Labilibaculum antarcticum: one gene and its partner. The protein of the gene in region 1 binds, or shares a complex with, the protein of each later gene. Links are inferred from orthologs where the notes say so. Each region holds a gene or a part of one and is shown on either strand. Other genes may lie near its edges.

Region 1 (7,851 bases):
AAAATAAATTAAGCTTCCATTGGGCTGAATTAGATTTGTGAAAATATCGAATTGCTCCACATAGTTTTCAAATGTTGGAAAAACATTGATGTGATCCCAGGCTATACCAGTTAGCAATGCAATATGCGGATGATAAAGATGAAATTTGGGTCTTCTATCAATAGGAGAGGATAAATATTCATCGCCTTCGAAAATTGCTATTTTGGCCTCTTTCGTCAACCTAACCATAGTTTCGAATCCTTCAATTTGAGCACCAACCATGTAGTCGAAATCAATATTATTATCTTTCAGTACATGCATTACCATGGAGGTTGTTGTGGTTTTGCCATGACTGCCTCCAATTACGATTCTTGTTTTATCCTTTGTCTGCTCGTAAATGTACTCAGGGTAAGAGAAAATTTTTAATCCTAATTCTTGCGCTCTTAACAATTCAGGATTGTCAATTCGAGCATGCATTCCTAAAATAATGGCGTCAAGACCAGTATCTATTTTTTCAGGAAACCAACCCCATTCTTCGGGCAGGATATTGTGTTTTTCCAAACGGGATCTTGATGGATTAAAAATTTCATCATCGGAACCCGAAACAGTAAAACCTTTTAAATGCAAGGCTATTGCAAGATTGTGCATGGCACTACCGCCAATTGCTATAAAATGTACTCTCATTGATAATCGTTTTAAAAAATTGTATTTTTGACCTGAATCAAATGATTAGGTCTGTAAAGCCGTGTTTACAGTATTATTTGAAATTAAAGATAACATATTTAAGTTAAAATAATGGAAATATATAATATAGAAACGGGCAATTTTAAATGCGATGGTGGAGCTATGTTCAGTGTGGTTCCAAAACTTCTTTGGAGTCGGAAATATCCTAGCGATGAAGATAATTTATGCAATTGTGCGATGAGAAGTATGCTTGTTGTTGATGGGGAGCGAAAGATATTAATTGATAATGGTAGCGGAGATAAGCAGGATGTAGAGTTTTTCAAACATCATCATTTAAATGGTAATGCCACATTGCTGTCTTCTCTTTCAAATATTGGTTTTCAACCAACTGATATTACCGATGTCGTTTTTACTCATTTGCACTTCGACCATTGCGGTGGAGCTGTAAAGAATAATGAAAAAGGAGAAGGTTTTGATTTGGTTTTCCCAAACGCAACTCATTGGGTGAGCAAAACACAATGGGAAAATTTCAACAATCCAAATATTCGTGAAGCGGACGCCTATTTTCAGGAAAACATTGTTCCAATAAAGGAGGTTGGTCAATTAAAACTTGTTGACAGGGAGGGAGAGTTGTTTCCTAATTTTGAAATTCGATTTGTAAATGGACATACTCCGGGTTTGATGGTTGCTATTATCAAAAATGAAAATGACACCATTGTATTTGCCGGAGATTTTATTCCTACAACAGCAAATGTACCTGTAAAATGGCTGGCTAGTTATGACCTTAATCCAAAAGAATCATTGCATGAGAAAGAAGCTTTTTTAAAAGAGGCAGTGGAAAATAACTATATTTTATTTTTTCAGCACGATATACTGCATGAGTGTTGCAGTCTGGTGCAAACACCCAGAGGTGTAAAAGTTGATAAATGTTTTTCGCTCACAGAAATTAAATAACACTTAATTTGTTCTGGTAGCCATATTCTGCCAGAACATTCTCTATTGTTATTAGTCTCTGAATAACTGTTTTTTTTGTGCCAAAATCCTTGTAAGATGAATTAAGAGAGTGCAAATAGTACTCTAATACTCGAAGTTGAGTCGTAATAGTGGATTTTTCAAATTTCTTTTCCAGATCAAGATGTTTAATACCATGTTGATCCATTAATTCCTGCACAAAAAATCCTGCTCGAATAATCCTTTTGGATAAATTGAGTTCATTGTAGATATTTAAAACCATGAGGCTGGTCAAAAGTGCGAGAAAAACAATTACAAGTAGTACCAACATATCGCAAGAGTTAGTTTGTTAATATTAACTTGCTCAGTTTACGATGGTTTCTTGAAAAAGTTTTATAGTGAATACTATTAATGGTCTGAATGCTAGATAAAAGCCAATTATCGTCAGAGTAGCATCCATGAAAATATATGGTTTCATCCATAAAAATCGCTCTTTAATCAACATAAAAGATAAGCTCCTAAAAATTAGTTGAATAGCGAAAAATAGAAATATATGTAAACCAAGAGGATTGTATGTTTTCGCCAGTTGAAGATCACCTTGAACAATAGCTGAGAAACTACGGGATAATCCCGTAGATGGACTATTTTCGTTTGTTATTTGAGTGTAAAATGATGGGATTGGGTGTTTGCTTTCTTCTGCAGAAAAAAGACCTGAGTAAATAAAAATACATAGAATAATTCCGGCGAAAGAGAGGTTGATTACTTTGTAGTTTTGTTTAGTTTGATGAGAATTACTCATTATTAATTTTGATTTCAAGATTGATGCTATCTGTTTTGATATGAATTGAATCAACAGATACTTCATCAAGTTGATCTTCTAGTTCTTCTAGAACATCTTGCAAGTCAGGATTTTGTACGGATTCATCAATAGCTTCTTCGATTACATCTTCGACAAAATTTTGAATTTCATCTTCGTTGAGGTTAGCAATTCCAACGACAAAAATCAGCCATAGGGAAGCGACTAAAACGCCAATAATTGAGACAATTAATGCTCCGATATTAATCCCGCGTGCACCATTTCCCCGATTGGCTTGGCTTAGTCCAACTGCGCTTAAAATAATTGCAATTACTCCAGGAATAATTGCAATAACTCCAACGCAAGGAATAAATCCAATCATGAAAGTTATAATACCTAGTATTAATCCAATAATTCCTAATGTTTGTCCGGCATTTGTTTGCTCTTGCTCCATGATTGCGTTAGTTGGTCTAAAAGATAAAGATACTAATTTTTTGAAAGTATTTTTAAAAGATCTTTTTCCAAAGATAATTTTGGGCTTTCGATGATGCGACCTATTTCAACTCTATTTCGAGAAATAATCGCGGTTGGAACATTAGTGACATTGTTCGCTTTTGCATCAAAATCCGGTGAGGTTTTGTCGGTGTCCAATGCGTACATTTGAAGTCTGTCAAACGGATAGTTTATTTCTTCTAGTATTTTGATGAAACGAGGCACTTCCCGATGACTATCATGACACCATGAACCAAGAATAAGACTGATTGAGATATTCTCAAAATTTTGTTCTGTGAGCTTTTTTAGAATAGTTGTATCTGCCAAATAAGAGTCATGCTCGGGAGTGTACCAAGGGGAGCATAAATCCATATTAAAAGCATCTAAAGTGAATTGTCCGTATAGAACGGTCTCATTAATTCTGGAATCTTCTTTGGTGTTATTTTGAGCCGAGAGATTCAAAACGATGGCTAAAAAAATAAGAAGCGATGCAAGCCTTTTCATAGAAGTTGATATTATAATTTAAAATTTAGCAAAAAAAAGACAGGAACATTGTTCCTGTCTTTAAATATAGTGTAATAAAAAGAACTAGTCTTTGTATTGCTCAATTAGGATATCCAACATTTGGATGGCACATCTTGATACTTTGGTACCAGGACCAAATACACCAACAACACCAGCTTCGTATAAGAAATCGTAATCCTGAGCTGGTATAACACCACCTGCAGTAACCATGATATCTTCACGACCTAATTTTTTCAATTCCGCGATAACTGCAGGAACCAAAGTTTTGTGACCAGCAGCCAATGAAGAAACACCAAGGATGTGTACATCATTTTCTACAGCTTGCTTAGCAGATTCTTCCGGAGTTTGGAACAAGGGTCCCATGTCAACGTCAAATCCTATATCAGCAAAACCTGTAGCAACAACTTTACCACCACGGTCATGACCATCTTGTCCCATTTTTGCAACCATGATACGAGGACGACGTCCTGTCATTTCTGCAAATTTGTCTGCTAATAATTTTGCTTTTGCAAAATCAGCATCTTGTTTTGATTCTGATGAATACACTCCTGACACAGTTCTAATTACAGCTTTATATCTTCCACAAACTTCTTCGCAAGCGTCAGAAATCTCACCTAAAGAAGCACGAAGTTGTGCAGCTTTTACAGCAAGATCCAACAGGTTACCTTCACCACCGTTTGCACAGGCAGTAATAGCTTTAAGAGCAGCCTGAACAGCTTTTTCGTCGCGGTTAGCACGAAGCTTAGCCAAACGTTCAAGTTGTGCAGTACGTACAGCAGTGTTATCTACTTCTAAAATATCTATTGGATCTTCTTTCTCCAAACGATATTTATTAATACCTACAATAGTTTGAGTGTTCGCATCAATTTTAGCTTGAGTACGAGCAGCAGCTTCTTCGATACGAAGTTTTGGAATGCCAGACTCGATAGCCTTAGCCATTCCACCTAATTTCTCAACTTCTTCGATGTGAGCCCAAGCTTTGTCTACTAATTCTTGAGTTAATGACTCAACGTAGTAAGAACCTGCCCATGGATCAACTGATTTACAGATTGTAGTTTCATCCTGAATATAAATCTGAGTGTTACGGGCAATACGTGCTGAGAAGTCAGTTGGCAATGCAATCGCTTCATCCAATGCATTGGTGTGAAGAGATTGAGTGTGACCCAAAGCTGCAGCCATTGCTTCGATACAAGTACGTCCAATATTATTGAAAGGATCTTGCTCGGTTAATGACCAACCTGAAGTTTGCGAGTGAGTACGCAATGCCATTGACTTAGGATTCTTAGGATCGAATTGTTTTACAATCTTAGACCATAGTAAACGACCTGCTCTCATTTTAGCAATCTCCATGAAGTGATTCATTCCGATAGCCCAGAAGAAAGACAAACGAGGAGCGAATGTATCAACATCCATTCCTGCAGCTACACCTTTTTTCAAGTACTCTAAACCATCAGCAAGAGTATAAGCTAACTCGATATCTGCAGTAGCACCTGCTTCTTGCATGTGGTATCCTGAGATAGAAATAGAGTTGAACTTAGGCATGAAATTCGAAGTAAATTCGAAAATATCAGCAATAATTTTCATTGAGAAATCTGGTGGGTAGATGTAAGTGTTACGCACCATGAATTCTTTTAGGATATCATTCTGGATTGTTCCAGAAAGTTGATCCAATCGAGCACCTTGCTCTAAACCTGCAACAATGTAGAAAGCCAATACTGGAAGTACTGCACCATTCATTGTCATAGATACTGACATCTCATCCAAAGGAATTTGATCGAAAAGGATCTCCATATCCAGGATAGAGTCGATAGCAACACCTGCTTTACCAACATCACCAATTACACGAGGATGATCTGAATCATACCCACGGTGAGTAGCCAAATCGAATGCTACAGAAAGTCCTTTCTGACCAGCAGCAAGGTTACGACGGTAGAATGCATTTGATTCTTCAGCAGTAGAGAAACCTGCGTACTGACGAATTGTCCAAGGACGCAAAGGAAACATAGCTGAATAAGGTCCACGTAGGAATGGTGGTAAACCTGAAACATAGTTCAAGTGCTCCATTCCTTCTAAATCTTCCTTGTTAAAGGCTGTTTTAACAGGAATTTGTTCTGGTGTCATCCAAGATTTTTCAATGCCGTTTTCTTTTTCCCATTTCTGAGATGTTGTCGCAGCTCTTTGAGATGACTTGATATTTATATCTTTAAAATTTGGCTTCATTTCTTTTTATTTTTGTTAACGCAAAGGCGCTAAGACGCAATTTACTTTTAGAAATAATATTGATTGACTTTTCGTTTAATACCTTGTTTAATTAATGGAACATTAAAATTGATTAAAAAACCTAGCTTTTTATCTGCAAGTTTTAGATAGGTTACCAATTGAACTTCATGTACTGGTAATAGAATTTCCAATGCTTTTAGTTCAATTATCACCTCATCTTCAACTAATAAATCAATTATAAAATCTTTCCCTAAAGTTTTTCCTTTAAAAACTACAGGTATTCTAACTTGTCTTTCAACTCTTAATTTAAGTCTTTTAATTTCTTCTTCGAGACAAACTTCATAAACAGATTCAAGTAAACCTGGCCCAAGTTCTTTATGCACCTCATAAGATGCTTGAACTATTATCTGACCTATTTCCTCGTATCGTATTTTAGAAATCATCTTGGCGTCTTTGTGTCTTAGCGTTGAATTAAATTCCTAACTCGGCTTGGTATGCTTTTAAAGTTTCAAGAACGTTAGACTTCACGTTAATAAAGTTTTCAACACCCTTAGCTTTTAATTCGTCAGTACATGCCGGAGCACCTGCAACAACAAGAGTAGCTTTTCCTTTAAGTGCTTTTAAAAGCTCAGGAGCGATAGTTACGTACTCATCATCAGAGCTACAAATAACAACAATCTTAGCATTCTTCTCGGTAACGAATTTTGCACCTTCTTCTACAGAAGTAAAACCGTTGTGATCTTCAACATCGAAACCTGCACAAGCGAAAAAGTTACAAGCAAACTGAGCGCGAGCCTTACGCATATTCAAGTTTCCGATAGGGAACATCATCACTTTAGGACGTGCATTTGTTTTGCTGTAAATATCAGTCTTGTTACGAAGAGCTTCGAAAGCCTGAGCACCACGGTATGGTTTAAGAGTTTCACAAACTGCATCAGCTGCAGTTTTATCAGTAGGAACAAGAACTGCTTCAGGAAGAGTTTCCAATACTTCACCGAAGTTAGGGTACTGGTTGGTTCCTAAGAAATTCTCTTTACGGGTAGCAATCTGAAAATCTCTTTTTTGAGCAGTTGCCGTAATAGTAGACTGTACAAATCCTGCTTTGAAAGCAGCAAGGTATCCACCTTTGTCTTCAACAGTTAAGAATAATTTCCAAGCTTCATCAGCAATCGACTCGGTCAATGACTCAATATAGTATGAACCAGCAGCAGGGTCAGCAATTTTACCGAAGTGCGATTCTTCTTTTAGTAGTAATTGTTGGTTACGGGCAATTCTGTCCGAGAATACTGATGTCTCAGCAAATGCAGAATCGAAAGGTTTCACAGTAAATGAATCAAGACCACCTAAAACGGCAGACATTGTTTCAGTTTGAGAACGCAACATGTTTACATATGGATCATAAACTGTTTTGTTCCACTCTGAAGTTTCACCGTGAACAAACATTTTGCAAACTTCGTCGTTCGAAGCGCCAAATGCTTTAACGATGTTGGCCCATAGCATACGTCCAGCTCTTAGTTTTGCAATCTCCATGAAATACTTAGAGCTTGTTGCAAAGTTGAAACGGATTTTTGGAGCAACCTCGTCAACAGAAAGACCAGCAGCAACCATTTTGCCAAGATATTCAGCACCTGAAGCTAAAGAGAAACCTAATTCTTCAACAATTGAAGAACCTGAGTTATTGAATAAGCTTCCACCTACAGCAATAACCTTAAAGTTAGGAAGCGCTTTTGAAGCTTCGATAGCTTCTTTTAAATAGTTGAATGAGCTTTCTTCTGATTGACAGAAGTTACCAACAGTACTGAATCCTGAAAGAAGATCGATTGAAACCCCGCCATTTAATTTATCAAGAGCGATGCTTTTTTCAGTTGCAATTGCCTGTAGGTTTTTGATTAATTCAACTGTACCGTGAGATTTTTCAAAGTTGATTTCTACACAATCCAAGAAAATACCATTCAACAAAGTAGCTAATTCGTCTTTACTTAGGTCTTTCCAATTCAATACGAATCCAATTGAGTCAACACCTTTGTTCAAGATATCAAGAGCTTGTTCGTTAGCTGCTTTCACATCTTCAACAATAATATCTTGACGAACTAACCAATCGTTATTGTCTTTTTTATTACCACGAACATAAGGAAAATCTCCAGGATAGGTATTCATGAAGGCTTTGTCATCCATGTTTTCCAGTCTATAGAAAGGTTGTACAT
Region 2 (7,781 bases), 1.2 Mb from region 1 along the record:
TGCGAAATCACGTTCGAATCGTGGTAACACAGTGTTTCGTTCACACAGGCAATTGTCTTAACATGAGAGCATATCGTACCCACATCATGAGATACAATTATAATTGCCATATGTGAATTTAACTGATCGAGAATTTCATACAACTCACCTTCAAAATTACTATCTACATAAGTATCCGGCTCATCTAAAATTAATAATTGAGGATCTGAGATAATTGCCCGACACAAAAACACACGCTGCAATTGCCCTCCTGACAGTTCTCCTATATTTTTATTCTTCAAATGAATAATTCCCATTTGAGACATTAATTCATCTGCACGCCTTTTGTTCTCATTATTATATCTTCCAAATATCTTTTTATGAGACATTAGTCCCGAAAGGACAACCTCTTTCACAGGAATTGGAAACTTGTTATCTATTTGATTGATTTGAGGCAAATAACCAATAATACAGCGATCATTACCATTGGGTAATATTTCACCCTCCACGGGTTTTATAATACCCAGAATCACCTTTAACAGCGTTGTTTTACCCCCACCGTTCGGACCGATAATTCCAAGAAAATCATTTTCTTTTACAACCAAATTCACTCCTTTTAATACGATTTTCTCATCGTATCCTGCAGTCAGTGATTTTAATTCCAGAATTTTTTTCATCGAATACAGTTTCAGTCTTTAAGTATGTTGATGATTCGTTTCATTTCATTCAACCAATCCTCAGTCAAAGGATCAATTAAAACAACTTCACCATTAATCTCGAAAACAATAGCTTTTGCATTCTCAACATTAAACTGTTTCTGAACAAAAACCTGCTTTATTTCTAATCGTTTTGCTTCCTCAACCAAATGTTTCATGTGAGCTGGGGAAGGCTCCTTGCCATCCAATTCAACAGAGATTTGATGCAAGCCGTAATCCCTTGCCAAATAAGTTAGAGCTGGGTGGAAAATCATGAACGACATTCCTTTTTTATGACTCAACGAAGTTTCAGCAAATTGATCCATCTCGTCTAATTCAGAAAGAAATTTTCGGTAATTTTTCTCATAAACCTCCTTCTTATTAGGAGCTAATTTAACTAGCTCTTGAAACAAATTCCGGCTTATTATTTTTACTGATTTAAGTGATGACCAAATATGAGGATCAATTCCTCCTTCATGAACATGATCTCCATGCTTCTCTATACCTTTAATCAATTCTATTCCTTTCGAAAGATCTACAACTTTAATTTCGCCTGCTCCCTCCACTAAATTATTCAACCAAACCGTTTCGAAGGGAATGTGACCAATTCTGAAATATGCAATTGATTTGGCAACATCTTTCATTTGCATCGGCGTAGGCTCATAGGTTGCAGGACTGGCTCCAGGAGGAATCAGAACATTAACCTTAAAATCATCACCAGCAATTCGTTCAATAAAATATTTTTGAGGCAGTATACTAACCGATATTAGATTGGTTTCCTTCTCAATTTTACCAGATTGACAAGATATTATTATGCCAACAAGCAAGACCAGAGTAAATTTATTTATTAAGTGCATTTGTATTGTTTGGAATGATGTTCTATTTAGATTTACTTTAAATAACAAAAGTAGATGTTTTTTTGTTTCTACAAAGATTTTCCTCTTTAAATTTTATCAGATATCACATAGACTACCGAATTAATTTAGAACTTGAATTTAGTGAAAACTCAGACATCTAACAAAAAAAGACCCGAGAGATAAATAAATTTATCTCTCGGGTCAAATATGTGTTTATTTCTAGATTACTGTATCAATTTTTCAATAGCTGCTTTTAATTCGTCACCTCTTAAATTTTTTGCAACAATAAGTCCGTTTTGATCTACAACAACTGTGGCAGGAATTCCATTAACACCATATAATTTAGCTGCGGAAGAACCCCAACCTTTCAAATCAGATACATGATTCCAGATCAATCCATCGTCTTCAATTGCTTTTAACCATTTTCCTTTATCATTATCTAAAGACACACCTAGAATATCAACTCCTTTAGGATGAAGCTCTTTGTACATTTTAACGACATTTGGATTTTCTCCTCTACAGGGTCCACACCATGATGCCCAAAAATCAATTAAAACAATTTGTCCTTTTAATGATGATAAACTCATAGGAACTCCTTCTGGAGTATTCAACGTGAAATCAGGAGCTGGCTGACCGATTGCAACATTTTTCAATACCTCAATTTTATCTTTAATTAGCGTTGCATAAGATGACTTTTGTGCATCCTCACCCAACAAAGCATAAATTTCTTCCATTTCAGCTACTTCAAGAGGAGACGAAATTCGGTAAGCTACAAATGCTGCAGCAACCGTGTTGCGATTCAATTTCAAAAATTCTTTACTTGCTGAAAACATATCCGCTTTGGATTTATTAAATTCAGCTTCGATAGAATCCATCGCAACCTGATTCTTTGCTTCCGCTGCTTTTTGATGTTCTGGGTACAAAGCTTGTTGTTTCTCTTGGTATCCTTTCTGTAATTCACCAAAAGCGGTTAAAATGTCTTGATTTGATGAACCTACAACCTTGGCTTCTCTTAAATTTTCAACATTTGCATCAACTGCAATAGCTGTATTTTCAAGAAACACTTGAATTGCACCCCTTTGACCTTCCAATTCAATATAGTAAAGATCCGGAGATGTTACTGTTCCTTCAAAAGAAAAACCGTTAGCGGTCATTTCAGTCGAATCAGTTTTCACCAATTTATTATCCTGAAGTTTAGAAAGATAAACTTTTCCTTCAGTCATACCTTCAACTTTCCCGGTCAATTTATATTGATCCGCAGATGTACAAGAGCCTAAAAAAAGCCCAATCGCCGCAATCGCGATAAAAATTTTCTTCATGTGATTAAGTATTTTGATCTATATTTTTATGAATCAATAAATCTACCAAATAAAACAATGAAAAGAAAAGTTTTTCGATGAACAGAATTCCTTACTCTTTACTTTTCACGTCGCTAAAATAAGCACCCAGCAGTTTGTGTGCTGCAACAAAAGAACTCATTTCGTCATTCAAGACTTTCTTTTCATAATCTGGAATCTTTCCTTTTATTACATCTAAATGATAAAACCGATCGCGTAATTGTTCGTTAATCGTTTCATACATCCAATACTTGGCTTGCTCACTTCTTCGCTGATTAAAATATCCGTTTTGCTTTGTGTGACTGCAATATTCTATGATATTATCCCAAATAGTGTCAATACCTGTTTTCTCGATTGATGAACAAGTCAGCACTTTAGGAATCCATCCCGATGGCGACTCGGGGAACAAATGCAAAGCATTTTCGAACTGAACTCTGGCCAGTTGTGCGGTATGAATATTATTCCCGTCCGCTTTATTAATGCTAATTGCATCGGCCATTTCCATGATACCTCTTTTAATTCCCTGCAATTCATCACCCGCTCCGGCAATTTTAATTAGCAAAAAGAAATCAACCATGGAATGTACGGCAGTTTCCGATTGCCCCACACCAACTGTTTCTATCAAGATAGTATCAAAACCTGCGGCTTCACATAAAATTAAGCTTTCGCGTGTTTTACGGGCAACTCCACCTAAGGATCCTGCCGAAGGTGAGGGGCGTATATAAGCTTTAGGATCAACCGCCAACTCCTCCATTCGGGTTTTATCACCCAAAATACTCCCCTTACTTCTTTCACTACTTGGATCGATTGCCAGCACAGCTAATTTATGTCCGTGCCCTGTTACATGCTTTCCAAATGCCTCTATAAAGGTGCTTTTACCTGCTCCAGGAACACCTGTCACCCCAATTCTAACCGATTTCCCAGAAAACGGCAAACATTTTTCAATAATCTCCTGAGCAACCAATTGATGATCATGCTTAGAACTTTCGATCAGAGTTATTGCCTGACTTAAGATGCCAATATTTCCATCTAATATTCCCTGCACATACCCTTCAACGGAATATTCTCTACGCTTATTATCTTTAAGCCTATCCGCTATCCTCGGATTGATAGATGGTGGCCTACTTATACCTTTATTTACTTTCAGCGCCTTATAATCAGGCGCATTTTCGATATGATCTCTATTATTTTTATCTGACATGACAAGAAATTTCTTACGTTACTGTATGCGAAGTTATAAATTTAGCAGATACTGACTCAGTAAAGGTCATGAAAAGTGTATATGTTTGTGAACAACAAAAAAGGCTTTCCCTTGCGGAAAAGCCTTTCATATATCAATTTAAGTCTCTTTCTTAATTCGTTTTAGGCATCACTACATTTCCAGAAACGCGAAGTTTAACTTCAGAATCAACAGGATCATTAGTGATCACTGTGATCATTTTGTTTTGACGACCTCTTTTTCCTCTGGAATTAAATACCACTTTAATTTCCGATACCTCACCAGCTTTAATAATATTGGTGCTTGGAGCAATAGCAGTACATCCGCAAGAAGCTTTTGTTTTTCGGATAATCAAATCAGATTTACCCAAGTTCTTCATTGTAAAAGTATATTCTGCTTTTTCACCTTGCGTTAATTCGCCAAAATCAAACACATCTTTTTCAAACTCAACTTTGGGAGAATTTGACAATTCAGTTTTCGATAAACTTGAAAAATCCTCAACCAAATTAGCGCTCACGGTTAATCGATTACCTGATTTATATTCTTGATTGATTAAAACATCTAAATAATCAATAACAAATCCCCAGTCATTTTTCTTACTGGCATCATATGTTGCAACAATCTGACCTTTTTGCTTTGGCTGCAAACTTTCAGGAACCATTTTTAACGATAAATGAGCAGGCACTCTTTTAAACCCAATACTTATTGGCTCTTCACTATCATTATAAACATCCATTGTTGCTTCTTTCACATCAGTATTTTTCACCTTAGTAAAAGAAAGATGATTGTTCTGCAATCGCAATCCACTCATTTCCCGTGGATACAAATCGGCTACAGTTTTTACTCTCGCAGTAACATCGCCTTTAATTCTTAAGATTGTAATTGCCGGATTTGTATTTGCAGTAATAGTTATGGATTTATTGAATGGGCCCGGACGATTCTTAGGGTCAAAAGTTGCTTTAACATAGCCTTTTTGCCCTGGAGCAATTGGTTGTTTACTCCACTCTGGAGAAGTACATCCGCAGGAAGATCTTACCTGATTAATAATAACCGGTTGGTTTCCTGTGTTAATAAATTCGAACGAATGAGATGTCAACCCAGCTTCCTCCTTAAAAGTTTTGAAATCGTACTCCTTTGAATCAAATTTCATTACTGGTTTTGTATCTTGAGCACTTACTAATAATGTGCTTCCTAAAATAGCAACAACCAACAAATAAAATATTTTTCTACTCATAACAATTAATTATTTTAATTACAGTGACTTTGTTTATTACGGCAAACAAGTTAAAGAGTTTAGAAAATCCGTCAAAAACTAGCTTAGCATACAAAATTAAATAATTTTCGCGAAAAGAAAACCTAAATATCGTTAAATAGTTGTTAAGCTATTTTATGCATTCAATCACACCATAGTTTCGATTTTACATTTTACTATAATAAATAACAAATGAGCACAATTACCTTTTAGTTCAGAAACAAAAACCAAACCAATTTTTATTTATTTGAAATTAATCCATCTGCAAGTTACTTAACTTTCTATCTGTAGTAAGTATTTACTAGATTTGTACTGATACGATCAAAAAGTGTAACAAATATGAAATATCACTTCCATTATTAATTAGCGAAACAAAAAAATCATTAGTATTATTGATATAATTGTTACTATACAAATGATTTGCAACAAATAAACGATTAACCACAATGACTAATCTAAAAACCAAAATACTAACATTTTCGAAACAAATTACTGCTGAAACAAAGCAAATCAGAGCTCATTTACATGCCAATCCAGAGCTTTCTTTCCAGGAATTTGAAACATCAAAATTCATTCAGGAATATTTGAATAAATTAGGAATCCCTTACAAATCGGGCTTTGTAAAAACGGGTATCGTCGGAAAAATTGAAGGCAAAAATCCGAATAAAAAAGTAATTGCACTTCGTTCCGATATGGATGCCTTGCCAATTAACGAAAATCCGGATAACAAATACTGCTCTACAAATAATGGCGTAATGCATGCTTGCGGGCACGATATGCACATGGCCAGTTTATTGGGAACTGCTAAAATATTATCCGAGTTCAAAAACGAGTGGGAAGGCACTATTTTATTAATTTTTCAGCCTGGAGAAGAATTACTACCAGGTGGTGCAAAATTAATGATGGAGGAAGGTGCTCTGCAACCAGAACCGGAATGGATACTTGGCCAGCACGTTTTGCCAGATATGCCTGCAGGAACTGTTGGATTTAGATCTGGTATGTACATGGCCTCGGGTGATGAAATATATCTGACAGTAAAAGGCAAAGGCGGGCACGCAGCGATGCCACACAAATGCACAGATACGGTTCTTATTGCCTCGCATATTATTGTCGCATTGCAGCAAATTGTTAGCCGACATTGCGATGCAAGAATACCAACAGTACTGTCTTTTGGTAAAATGATTGCCAATGGAGCTACAAATATTATTCCCGACGAAGTGAAAATTGAAGGTACATTCCGCACCATGAATGAAGAATGGAGAGCTAAGGCCAAGCAATTAATTACGGACATTGCAAAATCTACTGCTGCAGGAATGGGAGCTGAATGTGAAGTTGACATACGTCATGGTTATCCTTTTTTAGTCAACAACGAGGAGATTACCCATGAAGCCAAAACAAATGCCGCAGATTTATTAGGTGAAGACAAAGTTGTGAATATGGACATTAGAATGACTACAGAAGATTTTGGCTTCTATTCGCAAAAATATCCAGCTACCTTTTATCGTTTTGGAGTACAATCAGGAAAAGATGGCTCGTTACATACTTCAACTTTTGAGGCAAATGATGATTCTTTACATACATCAATGAGTACAATGGCATGGTTGGCTATCTCATATTTAAATAGATAGTTGCTGTAACGCACTAAAATTAGCAATTAGCCAGGATAATTCTCGCTATTTCTACCTCAAAATCACATTGCATGTTTAGTAACGCTCCCTTTTCATTATTTAATCTGTTTCAAAATAATATAATTCTAGGTGAAATTATTTCTCCATTCGAAATATGATAGTACATTTGTGCTAGTATTAACACTAAAAAATAAATAAAATGGCTTACGTAATTAACGACGACTGTATTTCTTGCGGTTCTTGTGAAGGAGAATGTCCTGTTGAGGCAATTTCAATGGGTGATGAGCATTATGTAATTGACGCTGATCTTTGTACTGATTGTGGTACTTGCGTTGACGCTTGTCCTGTTGAAGCTATTCACGCAGAATAATCGTAATTTAACGATATTAAAAAAGCCAGTGAGATACTCACTGGCTTTTTTAATGAAATACGATTTCATCCATTTTAATATCATGTTCATCAATTGGCACATGATCCAATACTTGAAAATCGAAACAAATACCAACCTTAAAAGCACTTAGCGATTGTAACAACCTATCGTAATACGCTTTTCCTCTACCCATTCGATTCTTTTCACTGTCAAAAGCAATTCCCGGCACAAGAATCAGATCAATTTCGTCCTCTTTCATAAAAACGGGTCCTTTAGGCTCTGGAATTCCATAATTTTCACCTTTTACCATATTATCTATCCCTTCAAAAACTTTCAAATCCAGAGTTTCCCCAATCACACAGGGTAGAATCACTCTTTTTTCTTTTGCCCATTTACAAATAAAATCGTGAGTATGAACCTCATCCTTAATAGACCAATACAACA

What was found. Proteins that work in one complex are often made in the same cells at the same time.
Region 2: the proteins of scpA (region 1) and meaB are in contact, whole or in part, in a crystal structure (PDB 8DPB), measured with the Methylorubrum extorquens proteins. The link is inferred for Labilibaculum antarcticum from one-to-one orthologs. Residues at the interface, in SOR27001.1 of Methylorubrum extorquens: Glu577, Glu578, Asn579, Asp580, Gly581, Arg582, Arg583, Arg585, His596, Ala604, Ser605, Ala608, Asp609, Gly611, Phe612, Asp613, Val614, Asp615, Ile616, Gly617, Pro618, Leu619, Glu625, Arg628, Gln629, Val631, Glu632, Asn633, Asp634, Glu661; in SOR26638.1 of Methylorubrum extorquens: Arg20, Ala21, Ala24, Arg25, Thr28, Ser32, Arg33, Arg34, His37, Thr98, Gly99, Gly100, Ser101, Ile102, Leu103, Lys106, Thr107, Ala110, Ala113, Ile114, Asp115, Arg116, Ala118, Phe119, Ile120, Arg121, Pro122, Pro124.

What each region holds. Positions count from the first base shown.
Region 1 is NZ_AP018042.1:1,837,122-1,844,972, reverse strand. Bases 3,070-6,035 are described here. They hold scpA (methylmalonyl-CoA mutase), read right to left. Parts: upstream 5,648-6,035; coding sequence 3,491-5,647; downstream 3,070-3,490. Other genes in these bases: ALGA_RS07180 (GxxExxY protein), read right to left, coding at 5,695-6,035; ALGA_RS07190 (thioredoxin family protein), read right to left, coding at 3,070-3,406. Outside these bases: ALGA_RS07215 (UDP-N-acetylmuramate--L-alanine ligase), read right to left, coding at 1-663; ALGA_RS07210 (MBL fold metallo-hydrolase), read left to right, coding at 775-1,617; ALGA_RS07205 (hypothetical protein), read right to left, coding at 1,610-1,945; ALGA_RS23555 (DUF2752 domain-containing protein), read right to left, coding at 1,979-2,413; ALGA_RS07195 (DUF4190 domain-containing protein), read right to left, coding at 2,406-2,864; more of ALGA_RS07190, read right to left, coding at 2,897-3,069; more of ALGA_RS07180, read right to left, coding at 6,036-6,090; ALGA_RS07175 (methylmalonyl-CoA mutase family protein), read right to left, coding at 6,119-7,851. UniProt on the Escherichia coli protein: Catalyzes the interconversion of succinyl-CoA and methylmalonyl-CoA. Could be part of a pathway that converts succinate to propionate.
Region 2 is NZ_AP018042.1:3,077,410-3,085,190, reverse strand. Bases 2,006-4,901 are described here. They hold meaB (methylmalonyl Co-A mutase-associated GTPase MeaB), read right to left. Parts: upstream 4,070-4,901; coding sequence 2,942-4,069; downstream 2,006-2,941. Other genes in these bases: ALGA_RS12155 (DUF1573 domain-containing protein), read right to left, coding at 4,221-4,901; ALGA_RS12165 (TlpA disulfide reductase family protein), read right to left, coding at 2,006-2,850. Outside these bases: ALGA_RS12175 (metal ABC transporter ATP-binding protein), read right to left, coding at 1-656; ALGA_RS12170 (metal ABC transporter solute-binding protein, Zn/Mn family), read right to left, coding at 668-1,531; more of ALGA_RS12165, read right to left, coding at 1,756-2,005; more of ALGA_RS12155, read right to left, coding at 4,902-5,321; ALGA_RS12150 (M20 metallopeptidase family protein), read left to right, coding at 5,786-6,967; ALGA_RS12145 (DUF362 domain-containing protein), read left to right, coding at 7,167-7,337; ALGA_RS12140 (5-formyltetrahydrofolate cyclo-ligase), read right to left, coding at 7,387-7,781. UniProt on the Escherichia coli protein: Binds and hydrolyzes GTP. Likely functions as a G-protein chaperone that assists AdoCbl cofactor delivery to the methylmalonyl-CoA mutase (MCM) ScpA and reactivation of the enzyme during catalysis.